One region of the Lysobacter sp. Soil_C_15 genome, then DNA from elsewhere that is predicted to be linked to it. Evidence: riboswitches for the same ligand, from Rfam matches in the RefSeq annotation. Region 1 holds a riboswitch; each other region holds the start of a gene.
What was found. A riboswitch is a leader RNA that binds a small molecule or an ion and turns the genes downstream of it on or off. The one in region 1 is predicted to bind cobalamin.
Positions count from the first base shown of each region.

Region 2: another riboswitch for cobalamin. It lies ahead of btuB (TonB-dependent vitamin B12 receptor); the one in region 1 lies ahead of AC3A57_RS20495 (ribonucleoside-diphosphate reductase subunit alpha).
Region 3: another riboswitch for cobalamin. It lies ahead of btuB (TonB-dependent vitamin B12 receptor); the one in region 1 lies ahead of AC3A57_RS20495 (ribonucleoside-diphosphate reductase subunit alpha).

Region 1 is NZ_JBDGIR010000011.1:44,150-51,849, forward strand. It holds gene AC3A57_RS20490 (DUF2339 domain-containing protein) at 1-1,171, opposite strand, end outside; cobalamin riboswitch at 1,294-1,596, shown strand; gene AC3A57_RS20495 (ribonucleoside-diphosphate reductase subunit alpha) at 2,013-4,364, shown strand; gene AC3A57_RS20500 (ribonucleotide-diphosphate reductase subunit beta) at 4,497-5,513, shown strand; gene AC3A57_RS20505 (acyl-CoA thioesterase) at 5,658-6,014, shown strand; gene AC3A57_RS20510 (aldo/keto reductase) at 6,139-7,185, shown strand; gene AC3A57_RS20515 (COG3904 family protein) at 7,209-7,700, opposite strand, start outside.
Region 2 is NZ_JBDGIR010000005.1:295,449-303,148, reverse strand. It holds gene AC3A57_RS14155 (phasin family protein) at 292-705, shown strand; gene bioD (dethiobiotin synthase) at 897-1,658, opposite strand; gene AC3A57_RS14145 (GAF domain-containing protein) at 1,731-2,213, shown strand; gene AC3A57_RS14140 (TfoX/Sxy family protein) at 2,210-2,653, shown strand; cobalamin riboswitch at 2,794-3,042, shown strand; gene btuB (TonB-dependent vitamin B12 receptor) at 3,165-5,012, shown strand; gene AC3A57_RS14130 (hypothetical protein) at 5,324-6,256, opposite strand; gene AC3A57_RS14125 (hypothetical protein) at 6,264-7,700, opposite strand, start outside.
Region 3 is NZ_JBDGIR010000008.1:17,036-24,735, reverse strand. It holds gene AC3A57_RS17615 (amidohydrolase family protein) at 1-1,337, opposite strand, end outside; gene AC3A57_RS17610 (TonB-dependent receptor plug domain-containing protein) at 1,599-3,974, opposite strand; cobalamin riboswitch at 4,207-4,444, shown strand; gene btuB (TonB-dependent vitamin B12 receptor) at 4,585-6,432, shown strand; gene AC3A57_RS17600 (hypothetical protein) at 6,480-7,124, shown strand; gene AC3A57_RS17595 (hypothetical protein) at 7,177-7,700, shown strand, end outside.

The DNA.
Region 1 (7,700 bases):
CGCAGAACGCCAGCGGCATGCGCTCGCCTTCCAGCAAACCCGCTTGCAGCGAGAACGCGATCAACGGCGTGCCGAACACCAGGCAGCCGTCGATCAGGTCGCGTCGCCCGGCGGCGCGGCGGCGTGCGTACAGCACCGGGATCAGCAGATAGAAGGCGAAGAACAGCAGCAGGAACGGTTCGGTGCTGGCGAAGTGCTCGGCGCGGTAGCGCAGCACGCCCCACAGCGTGCCGATGCCCCAGGTGAAGGCGAAGCCGAGCAGGTTCAGCGCCCGCCACGGCCGCCACCAGGCGATGGCGAAGATGCCGGCGTTGAGCACGGCGTAATAGCCGAACAGGGCGACGTGGTTGCCCGAGCCGGTCGACAGCCAGATCGGCGCGAGGAAGCCGGCCAGGATCGCGAACACCGCCAGCGCCAGCGCGTTCTGTCGCACCGCCAGCACCCCGGCGCCGGCCACCAGGGCCACGCTGAGTCCGAACGCGGCCGCGGCCGGGATCATCCCGTACAGCTTGAACGCGGCGAACACCACCAGCAGCAGCACGCCGATCGCGCCGCCCTGCAGGCTCAAGGCGAACGCCCGCTTGCGTTCGCGCTGGCGCCAGCCGAACACCAGGCCGGCCATCGCCGCCAGGGCCACGCCGCTCAGGCGCAATTCCATCGGCAGGCGCATCCAGCCCTGGTCGCTGGCGTACTTCAGCAGGGCGGCGACGCCGGCGAACAACACCAGCACGCCGACCTTGACCGGCACGTTGCCTTCGCTGAACCAGCGCCGCAGCCAGCGCAAGCCGAGCGTGAACACGTCCGGCGGCGGAGGTGCGGCCGGCGCCCGCGGCGCGGCTGGGCGCGGCGGCAAGGGCGGCGGCGCGGCGCGCGCGGCCACCGGCGGGGCCGACGGCAACGGCGGCGGCGGCGGCGATGCGGACGCCGGACCGTCCTGGGCCGCGACGGCCGCTGGCGGCGCAGTGGCCGGGACCGGCCGCGGCGGCGCTTCGCCCGCCATGCGTTCGGCCAGGGTCGGTTCGCGCGTCTCGGCCTGGCTGCGCAGGCCGGTCAGCACGCGCTCCAGTTCGCTCACCCGCGACTTCAGCCCGGCGATCTGGACCAGGGCGACCACGAGCAAGACCGGCACCAGCAGCACCGCCAGCGCCAGCAACACGAGTAGTGATTCCATCACGCTTTCCCGGTCCTTATGGCGCGCACGTTACACCATGCCGGGCTTGGCGATTAAGGGGCTTGACTCTCCTCGCATCTCACTGCCTCACCATATATCGCGTTGACGGATCGAGCGAACCACACTATGTTGTGCCCGTCGGTGCCGGTCGCGAGATCGGCCGAAAAGGGAAGCCGGTAGGGGCAAGGCGTTGGACGCCGCCCGAAGCCGGCGCTGCCCCGCAGCGGTATGGGAAACGAACGGGTCATGGCACTGGGCGGAGCGCCTGGGAAGCGGCCTTAGTAGGCAAGAGCGAGGAGTGGAGCGCAGAGCAGCGAGAAGTGAGACAAGCGGCCCCAAGGGCTTTACTCACTCCTCGCTTCTCTGCGCTCTTTTCTCGCTCTCAAGTCCCGAGCCCGAAGACCTGCCGACAGCCGCGCGCCTGCACACCGCGCGGTACCGGCCCAGGAGTCTTCGGGGGAAGACGGCCGGTGTCGCAACGCGAGGGCCTCGCCGCCGCCGCGTCCGTCCGTTTCGGCGCCATGCGCGGAACGGGCCGCGCCCGTCTCGGCGCGTGCGACACCCTGCCAGCACGCTCCCGAGTTTCCGCGCCCGCGGGGGCACGGCCGTGCCATCGGCGACGCCGCGCGCGCGGCCCGTCGCGATGGCGCGTCCGCGCTTTCCGCACGCCGCCCTTCGCGGGAAGGACGGCGACCCGTGCGCCCATGCCCCGGAGACGCCCATGACCACGCTCGCCACCGATCCTTCCGTCGCCGCCGCCCCCGCCGGCGCCGCCCCGACCCGCCAGGACGCCTCCGCCGCGCCCGGCTTCGCCCTGACGCCGCCCGCGGCCAACCTCACCATGAGCGTGACCAAGCGCAGCGGCCGCCGCGAACCGGTCGACCTGAACAAGATCGTGCGCGCGGTGACCCGCTGCGGCGAAGGCCTGTACTCGGTCGACCCGATGCGCGTGGCCACCCGCACCATCTCCGGCCTGTACGACGGCGCGACCACCCGCGAACTCGACGAACTGTCGATCCGCACCGCCGCCCTGCTGACCGCCGAGGAGCCCGAGTACGGCCGCCTCGCCGCGCGCCTGCTGGCCGGGGTGATCGAGAAGGAAGTCGCCGGAGTCGAGATCCACGCTTTCTCGCAGTCGATCCAGCGCGGCCACGAGCTCGGCCTGATCAACCAGCGCCTGCTCGAATTCGTCCAGGCCCATGCGCGCAAGCTCAACGACGCGATCGACCGCGGCCTGGACGCCCGCTTCGATTACTTCGGCCTGCGCACCCTCTACGACCGTTACCTGCTGCGCCACCCGACCGCGCGCACCGTGATCGAGACCCCGCAGCAGTTCTTCCTGCGCATCGCCTGCGCGCTCAGCGAGGACGTCGGCGACGCCCTGGCGCTGTACCGGCGCATGGCCCAGCTCGACTACATTCCGTCCTCGCCGACCCTGTTCAACGCCGGCACCACCCACGAGCAGCTGTCGAGCTGCTTCCTCCTGGACTCGCCGGACGATTCGCTGGAAGCGATCTACAAGCGCTACATGGACGTGGCCAAGCTGAGCAAGTTCAGCGGCGGCATCGGCCTGAGCTATACCCGGATCCGTTCGCGCGGCTCGCTGATCCGCTCGACCAACGGCCTGTCCAACGGCATCGTGCCGTGGCTGAAGACCCTCGACGCCTCGGTCGCCGCGGTCAACCAGGGCGGCAAGCGCAAGGGCGCGGCCTGCGTGTATCTGGAGCCCTGGCACGCCGACGTCGAGGAATTCCTCGAACTGCGCGACAACACCGGCGACGAAGCGCGCCGCACCCATAACCTCAACCTGGCCAACTGGATTCCGGACGAATTCATGCGCCGGGTCGAAGCCGACGGCGATTGGTCGCTGTTCGACCCGGCCAAGGTGCCGCAGCTGACCGACCTGTGGGGCGAGGCGTTCGAGCGCGCCTACCGCGCCGCCGAAGCCGCCGGCCTGGCGACCAAGAAGGTCAAGGCGCGCGACATCTACGGCCGGATGATGCGCACCCTGGCGCAGACCGGCAACGGCTGGATGAACTTCAAGGACAAGTCCAACCGCGCGTCCAACCAGACCCTGCGCGACGGCAACGTCATCCATCTGTCGAACCTGTGCACCGAGATCCTCGAGGTCACCTCGCAGGACGAGACCGCGGTGTGCAACCTGGGCTCGATCAATCTCTCGCACCACGTCGAGATATACGAGGACGGCAAGGGTGCGTTCGATTTCGACAAGCTGGCCGAGACCGTGCGCCTGGCCGTGCGCCAGCTCGACCGGGTCATCGACCTGAACTTCTACCCGATCGAGACCGCGCGCCGCGCCAACCTCAAGTGGCGCCCGGTCGGCCTGGGCTCGATGGGCCTGCAGGACGTGTTCTTCAAGCTGCGCCTGCCGTTCGACTCGGAACCGGCGCGCAAGCTCGCCCAGGAGATCGCCGAGGCGATCTACTTCCACGCCTTGTCGGCGTCGAACGAACTGGCGATGGAGCACGGCCGGCACCCGGCCTTCGCCGACACCCGCGCCTCGGTCGGCGAGCTGCAGTTCGAAGCCTGGGGCGTGACGCCTTCGCAGCCCGAGCGTTGGGACGCGCTGCGCAAGCGCATCGCCGAGCACGGCCTGCGCAATTCGCTGTTGATCGCGATCGCCCCGACCGCGACCATCGCCTCGATCGCCGGCTGCTACGAATGCATCGAGCCGCAGGTGTCGAACCTGTTCAAGCGCGAGACGCTGTCCGGCGACTTCCTGGTGGTCAACAAGTACCTGGTCGAAGAGCTCAAGCGCCTGGGCCTGTGGACCGCGGACATGCGCGACCGGATCAAGATGGCCGAAGGCTCGATCCAGGCGGTGAACGAGATCCCCGAATCGCTGCGCCAGGTCTACCGCACCGCCTGGGAGCTGCCGATGCGCTCGCTGATCGACATGGCCGCCGACCGCGGCGCCTACATCGACCAGAGCCAGTCGCTCAACCTGTTCATCGAAAGCCCGAACATCGGCCAGCTCAGCTCGATGTACATGTACGCCTGGAAGAAGGGCCTGAAAACCACCTACTACCTGCGTTCGCGCCCGGCGACCAAGATCGCCAAGACCACGGTCAGCGCCCCGGCCGCTGCGGCCGCGCCCAAGCCGGACTACACGCCCAGCGAGGCCATCGCCTGCTCGCTGGAAAACCCGGAAGCCTGCGAAGCCTGCCAGTAACGCGCCGCAAAGCCCCTCTCCCGCATGCGGGAGAGGGGTTGGGGTGAGGGCCGCGCGCCCGCACCGCCCTCATCCGCCCTTCGGGCACCTTCTGCCGCGCGCGGCAGAAGGGAAAAGCATCAAGGAACCGCCATGTCCATCGCTCCGCCCCGCCTGCTCGATCCCGGCTTCGATCTCACCCTGCGGCCGATGCGCTATCCGCATTTCTACGAGATGTACCGCGACGCGATCCGCAACACCTGGACCGTCGAGGAAGTCGATTTCTCGCAGGACGTCAACGACCTCAAGCACAAGTTCGGCCCGGCCGAGCGGCACCTGGTCGAACGCCTGGTCGCGTTCTTCGCCACCGGCGACAGCATCGTCGCCAACAACCTGGTGCTGAACCTGTACCAGCACATCAACGCGCCGGAAGCGCGCATGTACCTGTCGCGGCAGCTGTACGAGGAAGCGCTGCACGTGCAGTTCTACCTGACCCTGCTCGACACTTACCTGCCGGATCCGAACGAGCGCGCCAAGGCCTTCGCCGCGGTCGAGAACATCCCCTCGATCCGGGCCAAGGCCGAGTTCTGCTTCCGCTGGATCGACTCGATCCAGGACTTGAAGCGGATCGAGACCCGCGAGCAGCGCCGCCAGTTCCTGCTCAACCTGATCTGCTTCGCCGGCTGCATCGAAGGCCTGTTCTTCTTCGCCGCCTTCGCCTACGTCTACTACCTGCGCTCGCGCGGCCTGCTCAACGGCCTGGCCTCGGGCACCAACTGGGTGTTCCGCGACGAGAGCTGCCACATGGCGTTCGCGTTCGAAGTCATCCGCACCGCGCGCGAAGAGGAACCCGACCTGTTCGACGCCGACCTGCGCGCGCAGGTGGTGAAGATGTTCGAGGAAGCGGTCGAATGCGAGTGCCTGTTCGCCCAGGACGTATTGTCCGGCGGCGTGGTCGGCCTGTCGCTGAAGGACATGCGCCAGTACCTGCAGTATTGCGCCGACCAGCGCATGGTCCAGCTCGGCATGCCCAAGCATTTCGGCGCGTCCAATCCGTTCGCCTTCATGGACCTGCAGGACGTGCAGGAAGTGACCAACTTCTTCGAACGCCGGGTCTCGGCCTACCAGGTCGGCGTGCAGGGCGAAGTCGCGTTCGACGAAGCGTTCTGATCCGAGAAACCAGCATAGAGAAGCGAGCGCAGAGGAGTGAGTTGTGAGCAGCCGCAAGGCTCCCCTCCTATCCCCATCCGGCTCACTCCTCGCTCCTCTTCACTCGCTCCTCCTTACTCGCCCGCCGCCATGACCGAAGCCCGCATGACCGAAATCGTATTCCCCGACCACACCAATCATCTGGGCACGCTGTTCGGCGGCCAGGCGCTGGCGTGGATGGACAAGGCCGCGTTCATCGCCGCCTCGCGCTATGCGCGGCGCACCGTGGTGACCGCGCGTTCGGAGCAGATCGACTTCCATACCGCGGTGCCCAAGGGCGCGCTGGTCGAGCTGGTCGCGCGGGTGGTCGAAACCGGCCGCACCTCGATGCAGGTCGAAGTCGAGATGCACAAGGAAGACCTGCTGTCGGGCGAGTCGCAGCTCGCCACCCGCGGTCGCTTCACCATGATCGCGCTCGACGGAAACGGCGCGCCGACGCCGGTGCCGCCGCTGACCCGCTGAGCGGAGCCTCCGGGCCGCGTTTCGGCGGCCCGCGCCGGCGCACGGCTCGCCAGCGCAAGCTGCGGATATTCCGCCTGCGCCCCGCTTCCTAGACTGCGCGCACTTTCCCCATCAGGAACTGCGAATGCGTCTGGACCATTACCGCACCCTCGGCCGCTCCGGCCTGCGCGTCAGCCCGGTCAGCCTGGGCACGATGACCTTCGGCGACGACTGGGGCTGGGGCAGCGACCGCGAACAAGCGCGGCAAGTGTTCGATCTCTACCTCGAGCGCGGCGGCAACTTCTTCGACAGCGCCAACTTCTACACCGGCGGCAGCTCCGAGCGCCTGCTCGGCGAGTTCGCCCGCGGCCGTCGCGACGCGCTGGTGATCGCGACCAAGTACTCGCTGAGCATGGATCCGGCCGACCCCAACGCCGGCGGCAACCACCGCAAGAACCTGCAGCGGTCGGTCGAGGCCAGCCTGCGCCGGCTCGGCAGCGACTACATCGACCTGCTGTACCTGCACGCCTGGGACGACACCACCCCGGCCGAGGAGGTGATGCGCGGCTTCGACGACCTGGTCCGCGCCGGCAAGGTGCTCTACGCGGGCGTCTCCGATCTGCCGGCCTGGCAGGCCGCGCGCATGCAGACTCTGGCCGAGCTGCGCGGCTGGTCGCCGCTGATCGCGCTGCAGATCGAAGCCAGCCTGGCCCAGCGCGACGGCGAGCGCGAACTGCTGCCGATGGCGCAGGCGCTGGGGCTGGGCGTCACCGCCTGGTCGCCGTTGGCCTCGGGCGTGCTGAGCGGCAAGTACAGCCGCGCCGACCTCGATCCGGCCGGCGCCCACGGCCGGCATGCGGTGGCGATCGGCAACGGCGCGCTGACCGAGCGCGCGCTGGACATCGCCGAGGTGGTCAAAGCCGTCGCCCAGGACATGCAGCGCACCCCGGCGCAGGTCGCGCTGGCCTGGTTGCTGCAGGGCCCGCGACCGATCGTGCCGGTGATCGGCGCGCGCACTCCGGCGCAGTTGCTGGAGAATCTGGAGGCGCTCGAGGTCGTGTTCGAGCCGGCGCAGTTGCAGCGCCTGGACGAGGCCAGCGCGGTGCGCCTGGGTTTCCCGCACGACTTCCTCGCCATGCCCGGCATCCGCCAGGCCATGCTGGGCGCGCGGCCGATCCAGCGCGGCTGGTGATCCGCCCGGCCGCGGCCGGCGCCCTATTCGCGGCGCTTGCCGCCGGCCTTGCGCGCGCTGAGCTTGGCCGGCCCGCCCGCGGTCGGCTCGTCGTCCGCCACCGCCGCCGCCAGAGGCGGCAGCGCCGGCTCGTGCAGGTACAGATCGGCCGGGCTGTCGTGCGGGCAGCTGCGGTCGGGGAAGCCGTGGCGCGACTGCACTTCGCGCGCGCAGTCCGGCAGCGCGCCGAAGTGCTTGCCGGAGGCCATGCATTGCGCGTCGACCTCGCGCCGCACCTGCTCGCGCCGGCGCACGAAATCCTCGCCGCACTTGCGGGTCAGGCGGATCCGGTCGAGGTCGTCCTGGGCCGCGTTGCTGCCGTCCAGGCCGTACAGGGTCAGTTCGTCGGGCGTCAGGATGCGCAGGTCGCGGTTGGCGACGGTCATCATCAGGTCGGCGACCGCGGTGGCGACGCCGTTGCGCTCCAGGTAGTCGCGCACTTCGCGGTTGATCGCGCGCAGCTCGCGGCTGAGTTC
Region 2 (7,700 bases), on a different contig from region 1:
CTCGCGCGCCACCGAACGCCCGAACGCCATGCCCTCGGGCCGGGGAGCGAATCCTCCAGTCGCCGCGCGGCAGCGCCCCGGCGCGCCTGTCAGAGGCGCGAAACCTGGGCGTCACAGCCCGAACCTAGGCTTTGCCTGAACCGCTGCTTGGGCGCTAAACGGCTGAACAGGCAGCTTTTCTGAACCGGTTCAGACCGCTCGTCGGTGCGATGTTGCATCGCAACAAAGCCCTGGCTATGCTGCACCGCACCATCCAGCCGTTCTCCGCCTGGACCACTCAGGAGCTAAGCCATGTACCAGCAGTTCAACGAACAGTTCGCCGCCGCCACGCGCCAGTTCGCGGACACGGCCGCTCAGGTCAACCGTCTGGCCCTCGACAACGCCGAAGCGGTGTTCGGCCTGCAGATCGCGGCGATCGAAGACCGCGTCAACGCGACCTTCGCCTTCTTCGGCGAAGCCGCCGAAGCGCGCGATTTCGACGCCTTCAAGACCCTGTGGCCGAAGGGCGTGCAGATCGCCCGCGAGAACGTCGAGCGCGCCGTCAGCACCGGCCAGGAAACCCTCGGCCGCACGCTGAAGACCAACGAAGCGATCGCCGAGCTGGCCAAGTCGCAGATCGAATCGGCCGCCAAGACCACCCAGGCCAACGTCGAAAAGGCCGCCAAGGCCGCGACCAAGGCCAGCGTCGCCCCGGCCGCCAAGTAATTCCGCTCAGGCCGGTTGCCGCCGCCGCCGCGCGTCCCTCTCTCTGCGCGCGATCGACGGCCGGCATCGGCAAGCCCAGTCGGAAAAACAGGAAACCCGGCAACTTCGGTTGCCGGGTTTTTTGTCGTCTGCGTCGCGCGACGCAGACCCAAGCCGCGGGGCGGGCCGCAGCGCGGCTTCGAACGGCGCGGTCAGAACAGCGGCGTCAGCCGCTGCGCCAACGTCTGCGGGTCGGGTTGCGGAGCATACGGCAGCCGGCCCCAGCACGGCATCGGCAGGCGCGCGCGCAGGATCTCGAAGTTCTCGTCGGCGCGGGCCATGTCCGGGTCGATGCCGTTGGCGATCCAGCCGATCGCGCGCACCCCGTCGGCCTGCAGCGCGCGCGCGCTGAGCCGGGCGTGGTTGATCGCGCCCAGGCGCAGGCCGACCACCAGCACCACCGGCAGGTCCAGCGCGCGCACCAGGTCGAGCTGGTCCAGCGCGGCGCTGATCGGCGCCGCCCAGCCGCCGACGCCTTCGACCACCACGCAGTCGGCCTGCGCGGCCAGTCGCGCATGCGCGGCGCGGATCGCGTCCAACTCGATGCGCACGCCGGCCTCGGCGGCGGCGATCTCCGGCGCCAGCGGCTGCGGCAGGGCATAGGGATTGACGTCCTCGTAGCGCGGCCGCGGCAGGCTCGCCGCCTGCAGCAGCAACGCGTCCTCGTTGCGCCAGCCGTCCGGCCCCGGCTCGCAGCCGCTGGCTACCGGCTTCATGCCGACCGCGCGCAGGCCGCGCGCGCGCAAGGCATGCAGCAGCGCCGCGCTGGCCACCGACTTGCCGATGCCGGTATCGGTGCCGGTCACGAACAGGCCCGGCGGGCAGGCCGGGCGCGCGTCCGGATCGCCGGCGTCGGCGCGTTTTGCGTCCGTTGGTCGGATGGCGTCGGCGACCGAAGGCTGGTTGTGACTCATCTCGCGCTTTTGTTCCTGCTTCCCGGATCGGCCCATGGTAGTCGCGCAAGACGCCGCTGTTACACTTCCTCGATGTTTACCGCCTCTTCTTTGACCGGCAGCAAGGCCGAGCAATACCAACAGCTGGCCGCGCAGGCGCGCGGCCTGCTCGACGGCGAACGCGACCGCGTCGCCAACGCCGCCAACCTGTCGGCCCTGATCGCGCACGCCCTGCCCGACCTCAACTGGGTCGGTTTCTATTTCTACGACGGCCGCGAACTGGTGGTCGGCCCGTTCCAGGGCCTGCCGGCCTGCGTGCGCATTCCGCTCGACAAGGGCGTATGCGGCGCGGCGGCGTCGACCCGGCAGACCCAGCGGGTCGCCGACGTGCACGACTTCCCCGGCCACATCGCCTGCGATGCGGCTTCGCGTTCGGAACTGGTGGTGCCGCTGCTGCGCGGCGAGGAGCTGATCGGCGTGTTCGATCTCGACAGTCCGTTGCCGGAACGCTTCGACGCCGACGACCAAGCCGGCCTGGAAGCGATGGCCAGGATCTACCTGGAGTCGCTCGCATGAGCGCGGCCAAGATGCGCAACATCGGTCCCAAGAGCGCCGCCTGGCTGCGCCAGGTCGGCCTGCGCACCCACGAGGACCTGGCCGCGGTCGGCACGGTCGAAGCCTTCATGCGGGTCAAGCGCGCCGGCTTCAAACCGACCCTCAACCTGCTGTACGCGATCGAGGGCGCCCTGCTCGACTGCCACTGGCAGGAGATCAGCGAGGAGCGCCGGCAGGAACTGATCCTGGCCGCCGACGCCGCCACCGCGCTGCTGCCGGCGCCGCGCAACAAGCCGGCCGCCGCTCCGGTGCGCACCACCGTGCACGCCGACGAGGGCTACGAGACCGGCGCCGGCTTCGCCGCGGCCGGCGAGCGCGACGACGGCCACGGCGACGGTTTCGACCGCGACGGCGGTGCCGATGAGCGCGGCGAGCGCGCCGAAGACGGCGAGCGCGACTGAGCCGGGGCGGCCGCCTTCATTCGAACGCCCCCCCCCCCTGCCCTGCCGCCGCCGATCCGGGGCGATGCCGCCGCGCGGGCAATGGGCCGGGCGGCTCCCTTTCGGACCGCCCGTTCGGACAGCCCGCCCGCCATCGCGTAGAATCCGCCCCGCTTCGAGGTGACCCCACGGCCGACCGCCACGGGGTTGAAACGGGAAGCCGGTGACGCGCCCGGGCCGACGGATCTTCCGCCGGCGCCGCGCCCAGTCCGGCACTGCCCCCGCAACGGTAAGCGAGCCAGGTCGCGGCCTGCGCCACTGTGCGATGCACGGGAAGGCGCCGCGACCGGAAGCCGGCACGGCCGGCTTCGCCCGCGAGTCCGGAGACCGGCCTTGAGGCACCATCGGTTGCGATGCGGAGGGCGTCGCGGCACGGCCGCCGTTCTCGCGCGCCCGTCGTCGTCCGCCTCCTCCCCCGCCGCCTCCTTCGCCGTTTTGACGCGCGCCGATGCGCGCGTCGTGGAGCTTTGCCATGCGTGCCCTGAATCTGTCCTTCGCCATCGCCTGCGCGCTCGCGCTGCCGGCCACCGCCCTCGCCGCGCCCGCGGGCGAGGCCACCGATCTCGACGAGGTCGTGGTCACCGCCAACCGCACCGCGGTCAGCGTCAACGACGCCCTGAGCCCGGTGGAAGTGCTGACCCGTACCGAGATCGAGCGCAGCCAGGCCCGCGACCTCAACGACCTGCTGCGCGGCCGCGCCGGCATCTCGCTGTCCAACCAGGGCGGCGCCGGCAAGCTCAGCACCCTGTTCCTGCGCGGCAGCGAATCCGACCACGTGCTGTTCCTGGTCGACGGCATCCGCATCGGCTCGCCGACCTCCGGCCTGGCCTCGCTGCAGGACCTGCCGCTGGCGCTGATCGACCGGATCGAAATCGTCCGCGGCCCGCGCTCGAGCCTGTACGGCGCCGACGCCATCGGCGGCGTGATCCAGGTGTTCACCCGCCGCGAGCGGCAGGGCTTCGCTCCGCGCGTCCACGTCGGCGGCGGCAGCAACGGCGCGATCGAGTTCGGCAGCGGTTTCGGCGGCCGCAGCGGCCGCGGCTGGTTCGGCGCCGACTACAGCTTCCGCAAGACCCAGGGCATCGATGCCTGCCGCGGCGCCGGTTTCCCGGTGTTCGCCGGCTGCTTCACCGACGAACCGGACCGCGACGGCTACGAAAGCCACGCGCTGTCGCTGCGCGGCGGGATCGATCTCAACGAGCAGTGGAGCATCGAAGGCCAGGCGCTGCGCGCCGAAGGCCGGAACGACTACGACGGCAGCTTCGTCAACTACTCGCAGACCGTGCAGCAGGTGATCGGCGGCAAGGTCCGCTGGCGCCCCAGCGAGACCGTCAACGTGCAGCTGGTCGCCGGCCGCAACGTCGACAGTTCGGACAATTTCCTCGGCTCGCTGCCGATGGGCTTCTTCAGCACCGACCGCGACAGCGCCAGCTTGCAGGCCGACTTCGCCGTCGCCGACGGTCACGTGCTGACCGCCGGCTTCGATTGGCTGCGCGACCGCGTCGACAGCGACACGATCTACGACGAGGCCGAGCGCGACAACAAGGCCGGCTTCGTCCAGTACCAGGGCCGCTTCGGCGCCCACTCCTTCGAAGCCAGCCTGCGCCGCGACGACAACGAACAGTTCGGCGGCCACACCACCGGCGGCGCCGCCTGGGGCCTGGACTTCGCCGAGAACTGGCGCGTCACCGTCGGCTACGGCACCGCGTTCAAGGCGCCGACCTTCAACGAGCTGTACTACCCGTTCTTCGGCAACGCCCAGCTCAAGCCGGAAGAGTCCAAGACCTGGGAAGTCGGCCTGGCCTACCGCGGCGACAACTTCAACGCGCGCATCGACGGCTTCGACACCCGCGCCGACGACCTGATCACCTTCGACGCGGCGATCAACCTGCCCAACAACATCGAACGCGCGCGCATGCGCGGCGCCGAGATCGGCATCGACACCGAGTTCGCCGGCTGGACCCTGGCCGCCAGCGCCAGCTTCCTCGACACAGAGAACCGTCGCGGCTTCAACCGCGGCAACGATCTGCCGCGCCGCGCCAAGCACAGCGGCCGCATCGACCTGGACCGCGCCTTCGGCAAGTTCCGCGTCGGCGCCACCGCGGTGGGCTACGGTTCGCGCTACGACGACGCCGCCAACAGCACCCGCCTGGGCGGCTACGGCACCTTCGACCTGCGCGCCGAGTACGCCTTCACCCCGGCGCTGAGCCTGCAGGCGCGCGTGGCCAACGTGTTCGACCGCGAGTACGAGACCGTGTCGTACTACAACCAGCCCGGCCGCGAGTGGTTCCTGACCCTGCGCTACGCGCCGGCCAACTGAGGCGGATTCGCCGCGGCGGCAAGAACGAACAAGCCCGGTGTATGCCGGGCTTGTTCGTTTCGGGTGTTCGGCATCGAAGCGAGGAGCGCGGAGAACGAGCAGCGGCGACTGCCGCGCGCCGGTACCGCTTCGCCCCCTCATCCGCCCCTTCGGCGCACCGTCTCCCGCAAGCGGGGTGAGGGGGAACGACGGCGACCGCTTCGCATGGCCCGATCGAATCTGATCGAACCCTCTAAGCCCCTCTCCCGCGTGCGGGAGAGGGGTTGGGGTGAGGGGAACCCGACCGCCGTTACCGCTTCCGTTCCGAAAACTCACGTCGGCCGCAACGAACACTGCACCCACGAGCGCCCGGCCACGTCGGCGACCACGCCCATCACGCCGTGCCGCCAACGTCCGTCTGCCGGCCCGCCGATCAGTGCGCGGTGCACCGGCACCGTGCTCTCGTCGCCGCAGCGCTGCAGGCGCGCACCGGCTTCGGCATCGTCGCGGAACACCGCCTTGGCGATCACGAACCAGCTCAAAGCCAGCGGCTGGCCCTGCGCCGACAACACCAGGCTCAAACCGCTGGGACGCGGCAGCTCCGCCCCCGACAACAGCTGGTCGAGCTGGCGCATCAACGGCCCGGCGTCGCCGAGCGCGGCCTGCGCCATCGCCGCCAGGCGCTGCCGGTCGAGTTCGTGCGCGCGGGCGTAGAACTCGGTGGAGCCGTCGGGATTGACCCCGCACAGCCGCCACACCAGCAGCGAGGAACGGAACCAGGGATGGCGCTCGCTCCACCACGGCGGCAGACGCCCAGCGGGCAGATCGACGTAGAGCTTGGTCGCCAGCGAGTTCTCGCCGTGCCGGGCCGAGGCCCAGGCGCCGAAGATCAGCCGGCCGTGGCGCTGGTGCTCGAACCAGGCGCTCAGGTCGCCCTGCCAATCCAAGGCCTGCGCCGCCAGCGCCAGTCGCTCGCGATCGTCGGTCTCCGGCGCGGCGACCTCGGCGGCCCAACGCAGGCTGGACTCGCGCGAGCTCCACGAGAACTCCACCGGCACGCCGGTGTTGGTCAGGTCGCTGAAATCCCAGGCCACCTCGGGCCACAACGAGCGCGACAGCGGCGCCAGAGTGCGGCCGAGCAAGGCCTCGGCCGCGGCGGCCGGGCCCGGCAGCACCCGGCTCAGGCGCTGCAGGGTCGCGGCGATCGGCGCCGGCAGCGCCTCGGCCGCCGGTTCGCGATTACGTTCGGCAAGCATCGCGTTCATGCCGGCCTCACAGCACCGCGACCAGTTCTTCGGTCTCGTCGACCCAAGCGCGCTGGTCGAACTGCCCCTGCATGCCGACGAAGGTGTAGCGGCGCCGGTACTTGCGCAGGTCCTTGTTGCGCAGGGCGATGCGCAGCTTGGCCGGGTCGGTCTGCACGCCGGGCATCTCGATGCGTTCGCTGCGCTCGTAGCTGCCGTCCTTGTACTTGACGTCGATATAGACGCGCTTGACCTGCAGCGGGTCGAAGGTCGGGATGAACTCCAGCTGCAGCGCATCCTCGAAGCTGTCGTGGACCACGATCTGCGGCACGTCGACCTCGACCGGCGCGGTCGCCGGATCCGGCTGGGACGCGCCCTTGCGCCGCTGGATCAGCTGGTAGGTCACCCCGCGGTTGGCCGGACCCGGCTTGGCGCCGCGCAGGCGCCAAGTCTTGGGCCCGCTGTCCTTGCTCAGGACCAGGCTGGTGCGCGGCTCGGGACTGGAATAGCCGCGCGCCTGCAGCCGCACTTCGATCGAGTCGATCACGTCCCAGTCGATGTCGCCGGGAATCGCGTTGATCTCGCGGAACTCGACGTGCTCGTAAGGGTTCACGAACAAGGTGCGGTCCTCGGTCGAGGACGCCGGGATCGTGTACGTGTGCCGGTCGGCGGCCCAGTCCGATTGCGGATTGAAGTGGAACTGGTAGGCGGCGTCGTAGTCGATATCGCGGGTCTGGTTCATGAACACTTCGAACCGGCGCACGCCATGGTCGTCCGGGGTGAACACGAAGTCGGCGTGCTTGTGGTCGCGCGGCTTGCTCTTGTCGCCGTAGTCCAGCGCCACCTGCGCCGACAGCAGGTCGATCGGCTCGAACGCGATCGGCAGGCTGGCCTCGACCGCGAACTGGCGGAAGAACGGATCGTCCAGGTCGATTTCCTTGAAGTACTTGGACTTGTCGCGCAGGTCGCCGAGCATCAGGCCGAAGAAGCCCTGCGGCGCGTAGGTGCGGCGCGTGGCCTCGGCGCGGTTGTAGCGCAGGGTCAGCTTCTTGCGCTCTTCCTGGCGCACGAACTTGAGCTTGAGCGACAGGCTGACCGCGGTCGGCGGCGTCGGCACGGTCGGCTGCGGCTGCGGCTGCGGTTGTGGCTGCGGTTGCGGCTGCGGCTGCGGCTGGGGTTGCGGCTGAGGTTGCGGCTGCAGCGAAGCCGGGCGGCGCAGTTGGCCGCGCCAGCGGCTGGGCTGGGTGCCGGCGACGCGGCCGGTGACGTGGACCACGCGGTTGTCCGGATCGCCGCCCATCGGCGAATGCGAACCCGGACGGCTGTCGGCCGGGTTGTCGCCGCTGGCGGTGTGCGAGGTGACCGTGGCGCCAGCGCGGCGCGCCACCGCCAGGGCTACGTCGAGGCGGCGCTGCGACAGCGACTGGTTGTGCGAACGCCGTTGCGACTCGCTGGCGCCGCTGAC
Region 3 (7,700 bases), on a different contig from region 1:
AACAGCAAATGCTGCAACTCGTCGGCGCCGGCCTCGACGAACTGCCGCGCCGACATGTTCGCCGGCACGTGGCCGCTGTAGCGCAGGCCGCGCCGGTGCGCGCGGTCGGCGATCACCGGCACCAGCTCGGGCTTGAGCGAGGAATAGCTCTTGATCTGCATGTAGCCGCGGTCGGCGTAGAAATCCACCGCCTTGCGCGCCTGTTCTGCGGTGGCCACCAGCATCTTGGTCGGCCCGGCGTAGGGGCCGGGGCCGTCGATGAAGCCGGCCATCATCACCCGCGGGCCGATTTCGCTGCCGGCGTCGAAGCGTCTGACCCGGGCCGGGAAGGCGTCGAAGTCGTTGGCGACGTCGCGTGCGCTGGTGATGCCGGCGGCGATGTCGAGCGCGCCGTCGTGGGCGCCGGTGTAGTGCTTGTGCACGTCCCACAGGCCGGGCATCAGGAAGCGCCCGCGCGCGTCGAAGACTTCGGCGCCGGCCGGCGCGCTCAGCTGCGCGTCCGGCGCGACCCGTACGATGCGTTCGCCTTCGATCAGTACGCTGGTGCCGGCGGCGACGCTGAGATCGCGCGGGTCGAACACGCGCGCATTGCGGATCAGCAAGGGGCCGGCAGGGGTGTGGGTCAGGCGCCGGGCCAGGTCGGCGGCCCAGGCCGCGGCGGCGGCCTCCTGCAACGCGATCAGCTTCGGCGTGGCCGCCTCGAATTCGCGATCGACCACCGAGAACCAGCCGGCGGCGGCGATCACCGCCGCGGTGCTGCCGTCCTCGCGCAGCCAGACCAGGCGCGGGGTGAAGTCCAGGCCTTCGATGCCCTGCAAGCGCAGCTTGACCGGACCGTGCGCGCCGGCGATCTCGTGCTCGCCCAGATCGCGGCTGCTGGCCTCGCCGGCTGGCAGCAGGGCGAGCCGGCGCTGCGGCGCCTTGAGCAGGGCGCGGGCGAGCGCGCCGGTGGCTTCGGGGGCGGCCTGCAGCGGCAGGAAGAATGCCGGCGCGGCGAGGTCGCGCCGGCCCTGCTCGCTGGGATTGCTCCAACGGGCCTGGCTGCCATCGACCCGATAGCTCTCCTCGAACGGCGTCTTGAGGTAGTCGTTGCCCTGGCCGCTGTACTCGCGCAGGGTGCCGTCGTCGTTGAGCCGCCAGCGCGTGCTGCTGCGGTCGCCGCGGCCGCGGTCGGCGAACTGGTACTCGACCTGCACCGAGCCGTCGGCGGCGGTGGCGACGCTCTGCTCGCCGGCGACGCGGCCCTGCATCAGCACGACGTAGTCGCGTTTGCCGGGCGCCGCGGCGGCGGGAAGGGCGAGGGACAGGCACAACGACAACACAACGATCGGGCGCATCGGCGGGCTCCGGCGGGTGTTTGGCGCGGCGGCGCGGGTGCGCCCCGGCGTTGTATAGCCGATCCGCAGCGGCCGGGATGTGCCGGAAACACGAAAACGCCGGTGCCGGCCTGTGCGCTCGATTCGCGCCGGCCGGACCGGCGGCGCGCCTGGATCGCGGCCGGACCGGACCGCGCCGGACCCTAACCCGCAAAAGCCAAGGCCCGGATCGCTCCGGGCCTTGGCTTGTCTTCAAGGCGTCAGATCGTCACGCCCGGAGGTTCACCACTTGTAGCCGACCTTGACGTAGCCGAACGCACCGTTGAAGCCGAACGGCGAGGCGGTGTTGTACGGCAGGTAGTTGCGGGTGCCGCGCACCAGCTTGGACTCGTCCGGATAGGCGTCGAGCACGTTGTCGCCGCCGAGGGTGAATTCCCAGCGGTCCAGGCGGTAAGTCGCGGCCAGGTCCAGCGTCCACTCGGCGCCGAAGGTCTGGTCCTGGCGCGGGTCGGTGGCGTGCAGTTCGGTGAACTGGCCGTAGCGGGTCGCGGTGGCGTTGAAGCTCCAGTGGCCGGTCTTCCAGTCGCCGGCGAGGAAGAACTTGTCCTTCGGCGCGCCCTTGGTGATGCGGCCGATCTCGGTGCGGCCGATGCGCACCGCCGCCGGGTCGATCGCCGCCAGCCGCGGCGGGTTCGGCGCGATCTTGTCGATCTCGGTCTTGGAGTAGTTGTAGCCGGCGGTGAGGTTGAGCTTGCCGGAGGCCAGCTCCCAGCCGTAGGTGGCGATCACGTCCACGCCCTGGGTCTTGGTGTCGACCGCATTGGTGAAGTAGCGGCCGCCGCCGATGCCCGGATAGCCGTTGGCCTGCAGGTAGTTGCGTACCGCGGTGCTGGTCAGGTTCTCCGACAGCAGGATGCGGTCCTTGACCTTGATGTCGTAGGCGTCGACGGTGATGTACAAGGCGTCGGCCGGCTGCAGCACCAGGCCCAGGCTGTAGTTGGTCGATTCCTCGGCCTTCAGCGGCTCCGAGCCCAGCGCGACCGCGGCCGGATTGTCGACCCGGAAGGTGCCGATCTCGTAGGGGATGCCGCTGATGAAGTTGGTCGCGATCGACTGGAAGTACTGCTGCTGCAGCGACGGCGCGCGGAAGCCGGTCGAGGCGGTGGCGCGCAGCGCGACCTTGTCGGTGAAGGCGTAGCGGCCCGACAGCTTGCCCGAGGTGGTTTCGCCGAAGTCGCTGTAGCTCTCGTAGCGGGCCGCGGCGCCGATCGAGAACTTGTCGGTGACGTCGGTTTCCGCGTCGAGATAGAACGAGTAGCTGTGGCGGTCGAAGTCGCCGGCGTCGCTGGCGCGGAAGCCGGAGAACACCTGGGCGCCGGGGATGATCTGGCCGTTCGGCGCGGCGACGCCGCCGTTGGCGTAGGACAGCGGCTCGCCTGCGCGCTGGCTGAACTCCTCGCCGCGCCATTCCGCGCCCCAGGACAGGGTCAGCGGGTAGTTCCAGCCCAGCTCGATCGCGCGGGTGAAGTCGAGGTTGAGCACGTGCTGGGTGACTTCCAGCGCGCCGGCGTAGAACTCGGTCGGCGAGCTCGGGCCCAGGCTGCGGTTGAGGGTGTTCTCGATGTCGAAAGTCAGGCCGTTGTGGCCGTAGTTGTAGCTGAAGTCGATCTGGGTGCCGCCGGCGGTTTCGCCGCGCACGCCCAGCACCGCGGCGCGGTCCTTGCTGACGTTGTGGATCTGCGGCAGGAAGCCGTCGGGGTAGATCGAGGGGATGTTGCGCGGGTCGCCGGCGAAGCGGAAGTAGCCGTTGGACAGCACGTCGCGTTCGCTGTAGCTGCCGAACGAATAGAAGCTCAGGTATTCGACCGGCGAGTACTCGGCGTTGTAGGAGAACGCGCCGTGGTCGATTTCCGGATCGCCGTAGCGCTGCTCGACCCGGCCCTGGAAGGGGCGGGCGCGGTTGGTCTGGTCCTGGTGGCCGCCCTGCGCGGCCAGGCGCAGCCAGCCGTTCTCGCCGAGATTGAAGCCGGCGTCGCCGGAGAGCTGGTACTGCTCGCCGTCGCCGGCGCTGTACTGGCCGTAGCGCGCGGCGATCGAGCCGTTCTGGCCCGAGCCCTTGAGCACCACGTTGACCACGCCGGCGATGGCGTCGGAACCGTACTGGGCCGAGGCGCCGTCGCGCAGCACCTCGACCCGCTCGATCGAGGCGATCGGGATCGCGTTGAGGTCCACCGGCGAGGAGCCGCGGCCCTGGCTGCCGTTGAGGTTGATCAGCGCGGTGGTGTGGCGGCGCTTGCCGTTGACCAGCACCAGCACCTGGTCCGGGGCCAGGCCGCGCAGCTGCGCCGGGCGCACCGCATCGGTACCGTCGGTGATCGCCGGACGCGGGAAGTTCAGCGAGGGCAGGGCGCGCGACAGCGCGGTCGCCAGCTCCGCCGTGCCGGTGGCCTCGAGGGTTTCGGGGGTGATGATGTCGATCGGCGCGGTCGATTCGGCGACGGTGCGGTCGGACACGCGGGTGCCGGTCACGATCACCTGGTCGAGCGTCTTGGCGTCGCTTTGCGGCGCGTCCTGCGCATAAGCCGGGACAGCGAGAGCGAGCAGCAGAGCCAGGGCCAGGGGATGGCGCGGGCCGGCGGGGGTACGGCGGACGTGCATGGCGACTCCTTGAGGGATTGACAGCGATGTCATTGCATTTAACACGCGCATAACAATCGGTCAATAAAGCCGCCAAAGTCCGACTATCGGCAATAGTCCAAAAGTGGTATCGGGCCACGAAACACATATTGGTGCCGATTCGGCGTTCCGCCCGGTCGCCGTTGCCCGATACGGCGTCGCTCATTCGGGCCCAGCGCCCCCATACGCTGGCGTCGCCACCGGGCCCGACTGTTAAGATGCCCGCGCTCAAGGTGATCGCCGGCACATTCGCCGGCGATTGAAACGGGAATCCGGTCGTCGTCTGCCTCGCAGGCGGCCAAGCCGGAGCTGCCCCCGCAACGGTAGGCGAGTAGACGTACCGCACGCAGCCACTGTGTTCCGACACGGGAAGGCGCGGTACGCGATGCCGGTTCCGCACAGGACCGGATCGGCTCGCGAGCCCGGAGACCGGCCCGGAGCGCGAACCGACAGGCGGTGGGCCGGTCTCGGGGCGAAGGCGCGCGTGCGCCGTCTCCTGGCCGTTTCCGCCTTCTGTCACGACCGATCACGGCCGCGCGGGAGAGCGCGGCCCTGGAGACCGCCTGTGACTTTGCCTTGCTGCGCCCCACGCCTGCGTCTTGCTTCCCTGTGTTTCGCCGGCGGCGTGCTCGCCGCTCCCGCGCTGGCCCTCGCCGCGCCCGCTGCGGTCGATCTCGACCAGGTCGTGGTCACCGCCACCCGCACCGCCCAGACCCAGGACGCCACCCTCGCCGCGGTGACGGTGATCGACCGCGCCGAGATCGAGCGGCGCCAGCCGACCTCGCTGCCGGACCTGTTGCGCGGCGCGCCCGGCGTGTCGCTGGCCAACAACGGCGGCGCCGGCAAGCAGACGTCGCTGTTCCTGCGCGGCACCGAATCCGACCACGTGCTGGTCTTGGTCGATGGCATCAAGCTCGGTTCGGCGACCAGCGGCGGCACCGCGCTGCAGGACATTCCGGTCGAGCAGATCGAGCGGGTCGAGATCGTGCGCGGGCCGTTCTCCAGTCTGTACGGCTCCGAAGCCCTGGGCGGGGTGATCCAGGTGTTCACCCGCCGCCCGCAGGGCGCGTTCGCGCCCAGCTTCAGCGCCGCGATCGGCAGCTACCAGACCCACCGAGCCAGCGCCGGCGTGGCCGGCAAGGGCGAGCGCGGCTGGTATTCGGTCAACGCCGCGCACGAAGACACCGACGGCATCAACGCCTGCCGCGGCAAGCCGGCGCCGCGCGGCGCCGGCTGTTTCACCCACTCGCCCGATCGCGACGGCTATCGCAACCAGTCGCTGACCGTGCAGGGCGGCTACCGTTTCGACGAACGTTGGGAGGCCGAGGCGCGCGCGTTCCGCGCCGAGGCCTACAACGAATACGACGGCAGCCAGAACAACCAGGCCGACAGCGTGCAACAGGTGCTCGGCGCCAAGCTGCGCTATCGACCCAGCGAGCGCGTCGGCTTCAGCGCCAGCGCCGGGCGCAGCGAAGATCTCAGCGAGGCCTATCGCAACGGCAAGTACTCCAGCACCTTCGAAACCCGGCGCGAGCTGGGCTCGCTGCAGGCCGACCTCGGCCTCGGGCCGGGCCTGTTGAGCCTGGGCTTCGACTGGCAGCGCGACCGGATCGACAGCAACGTCGCCTACGCCCGCGACAGCCGGATCCTGCGCGGCGCCTTCGGCCAGTGGCAGCAGGACTTCGGCGCCCACGCCGTGCAGGCCAGCCTGCGCCGCGACGAGGACAGCCAGTTCGGCGGCAAGACCACCGGCAGCGTGCTGTGGGGCTGGGACTTCAACGACGCCTGGCGGCTGACCGCGAGCTACGGCACCGCGTTCAAAGCGCCGACCTTCAACGAGCTGTACTACCCGAACTACGGCAACCGCGAGCTGGGCCCGGAAACCTCGCGCAGCGTCGAACTCGGCTTGCGCGCCGCCTGGGGCGAGCGCCGCCAGCACGTCTGGTCGCTCAACGCCTTCCAGAACAAGATCGACGATCTGATCGCCTACGACGCCTCGATCGGCCTGCCCGGCAACGTCGACAGCGCGCGCATCCGCGGCCTGGAAGCGGCGTTGGACACGCAGCTGGCGCAGTGGGACCTGCGCGCCAGCGCGACCTGGCTGGACCCGCGCAACCTCAGCCCGGGCCCCAATCGCGACAATCGGCTGCCGCGCCGCGCGCGGCACAGCGCACGCATCGACCTGGACCGGCGCGTGTCCGCGTTCTCCTTCGGCGCCAGCGTCTACGCCGCCGGCGAGCGCTACGACGACCTCGCCAACAGCCGCCGGCTGGGCGGTTACGCGCTGGCCGATCTGCGCCTGGGCTACGCCTTCCATCCGGCCTGGAGCGTGCAGCTGAGCGCCAACAACGTGTTCGACCGCCGCTACGAGACCGCCGCGTTCTACAACCAGCCCGGACGCAACTACCTGCTGAGCCTGCGCTACCGGCCCTCCCGCTGAGAACCAGCGCCACCGCCGGCGCTCGCCGGCCCCACCGAGATCCGCCGATGAACCCATCGTCCCGCCCGATCGCCGCCCATGCCCACGCCGTAGCGCCTGCGGCTGCGGCCGCCTGGTCCGCGCCGGTCCGCGCCGCGGTGGCCGGCGCCTTGCTGGTGTTGATGCTCGGCACCCGCTTCCACCATCTGGGCAGCCTGCTGCACCTGCCGGACGCGTCGATGGCGGTGTTCTTCCTCGGCGGTCTTTGGCTGCGCCGGCACGCGGGCTTCGTGGCTTACCTGGGCATGGCGGTGGCGGTCGATTACCTCGCCATCACCTCGCGCGGGCTGGGCTTCTTCCAGCACTACTGCGTGACCCCGTCCTATGCCTTCCTGCTGCTCGCCTATGCCGCGCTGTGGTACGGCGGGCGCTGGATCGCGCCGCGGCTGGCGCCGCAATGGCGCGCGCTGGCGACGGTGTTCGCGGTCGCCGCGCTCGCCGCCGCGGTCTCGTTCCTGATCTCCAACGGCGCGTTCTACTGGTTCGGCGGGCGCTACGCCGATCCCAACTTCGCCGAGTACACCAGCCGGCTGTGGCGCTGGGGTCCGCTGTTCGTGCGCACCACGCTGGGCTACATCGCCGTCGCCCTGGGTTTCTACGCGGTGATAGCCCATCACCTGGGCCAGCTCGCCATCGCCCAGCGTCGCGGCTGAGTCCGCCGCGAGCCGCGCCGCCATCCATCCGTTCCGTCACCGGAGTCCGAGCATGTCCACGACCCACGAACACACCGCTTCCGCCCCCTTGCCGTTGCGTTCGCGCGCCGCCCAGATCGGCGTCGGCCTGGCCCTGGCGGTGCTGATGATCTGCACCCGCGGCCAGCATTTCGCCAGCGTCGACGCGCTGCCCAGCGCGTCCTGGGCGGTGTTCTTCCTCGCCGGCGCCTTGCTGCGCCCGGGTTGGAGCTTTCCGGCGCTGTTCCTGCTGTCCTCGGCGCTGGACCTGGGCAGCCTGGCGCAGGGGCGGATTACCGACTGGTGCCTGTCGCCGGCGTACTGGGCGCTGGCCTTCGCCTACGGCGCGCTGTGGTTCGGCGGCCGGATCTATGCGCGAGCGCATCGCGACGCCTGGAGCGCGGTGCCGCGCCTGGCGCTGGTGCTGCTGGCGACCTCGGTGGCGGCGTACCTTATTTCCAAGGGCGGCTTCTACTTCCTGTCGGGCCGCTATCCCGACGCCAGCCTGGCCGGTTTCCTCGAGCGCGTGCCGCAGTACTACCCGCGCAGCCTCGGCAC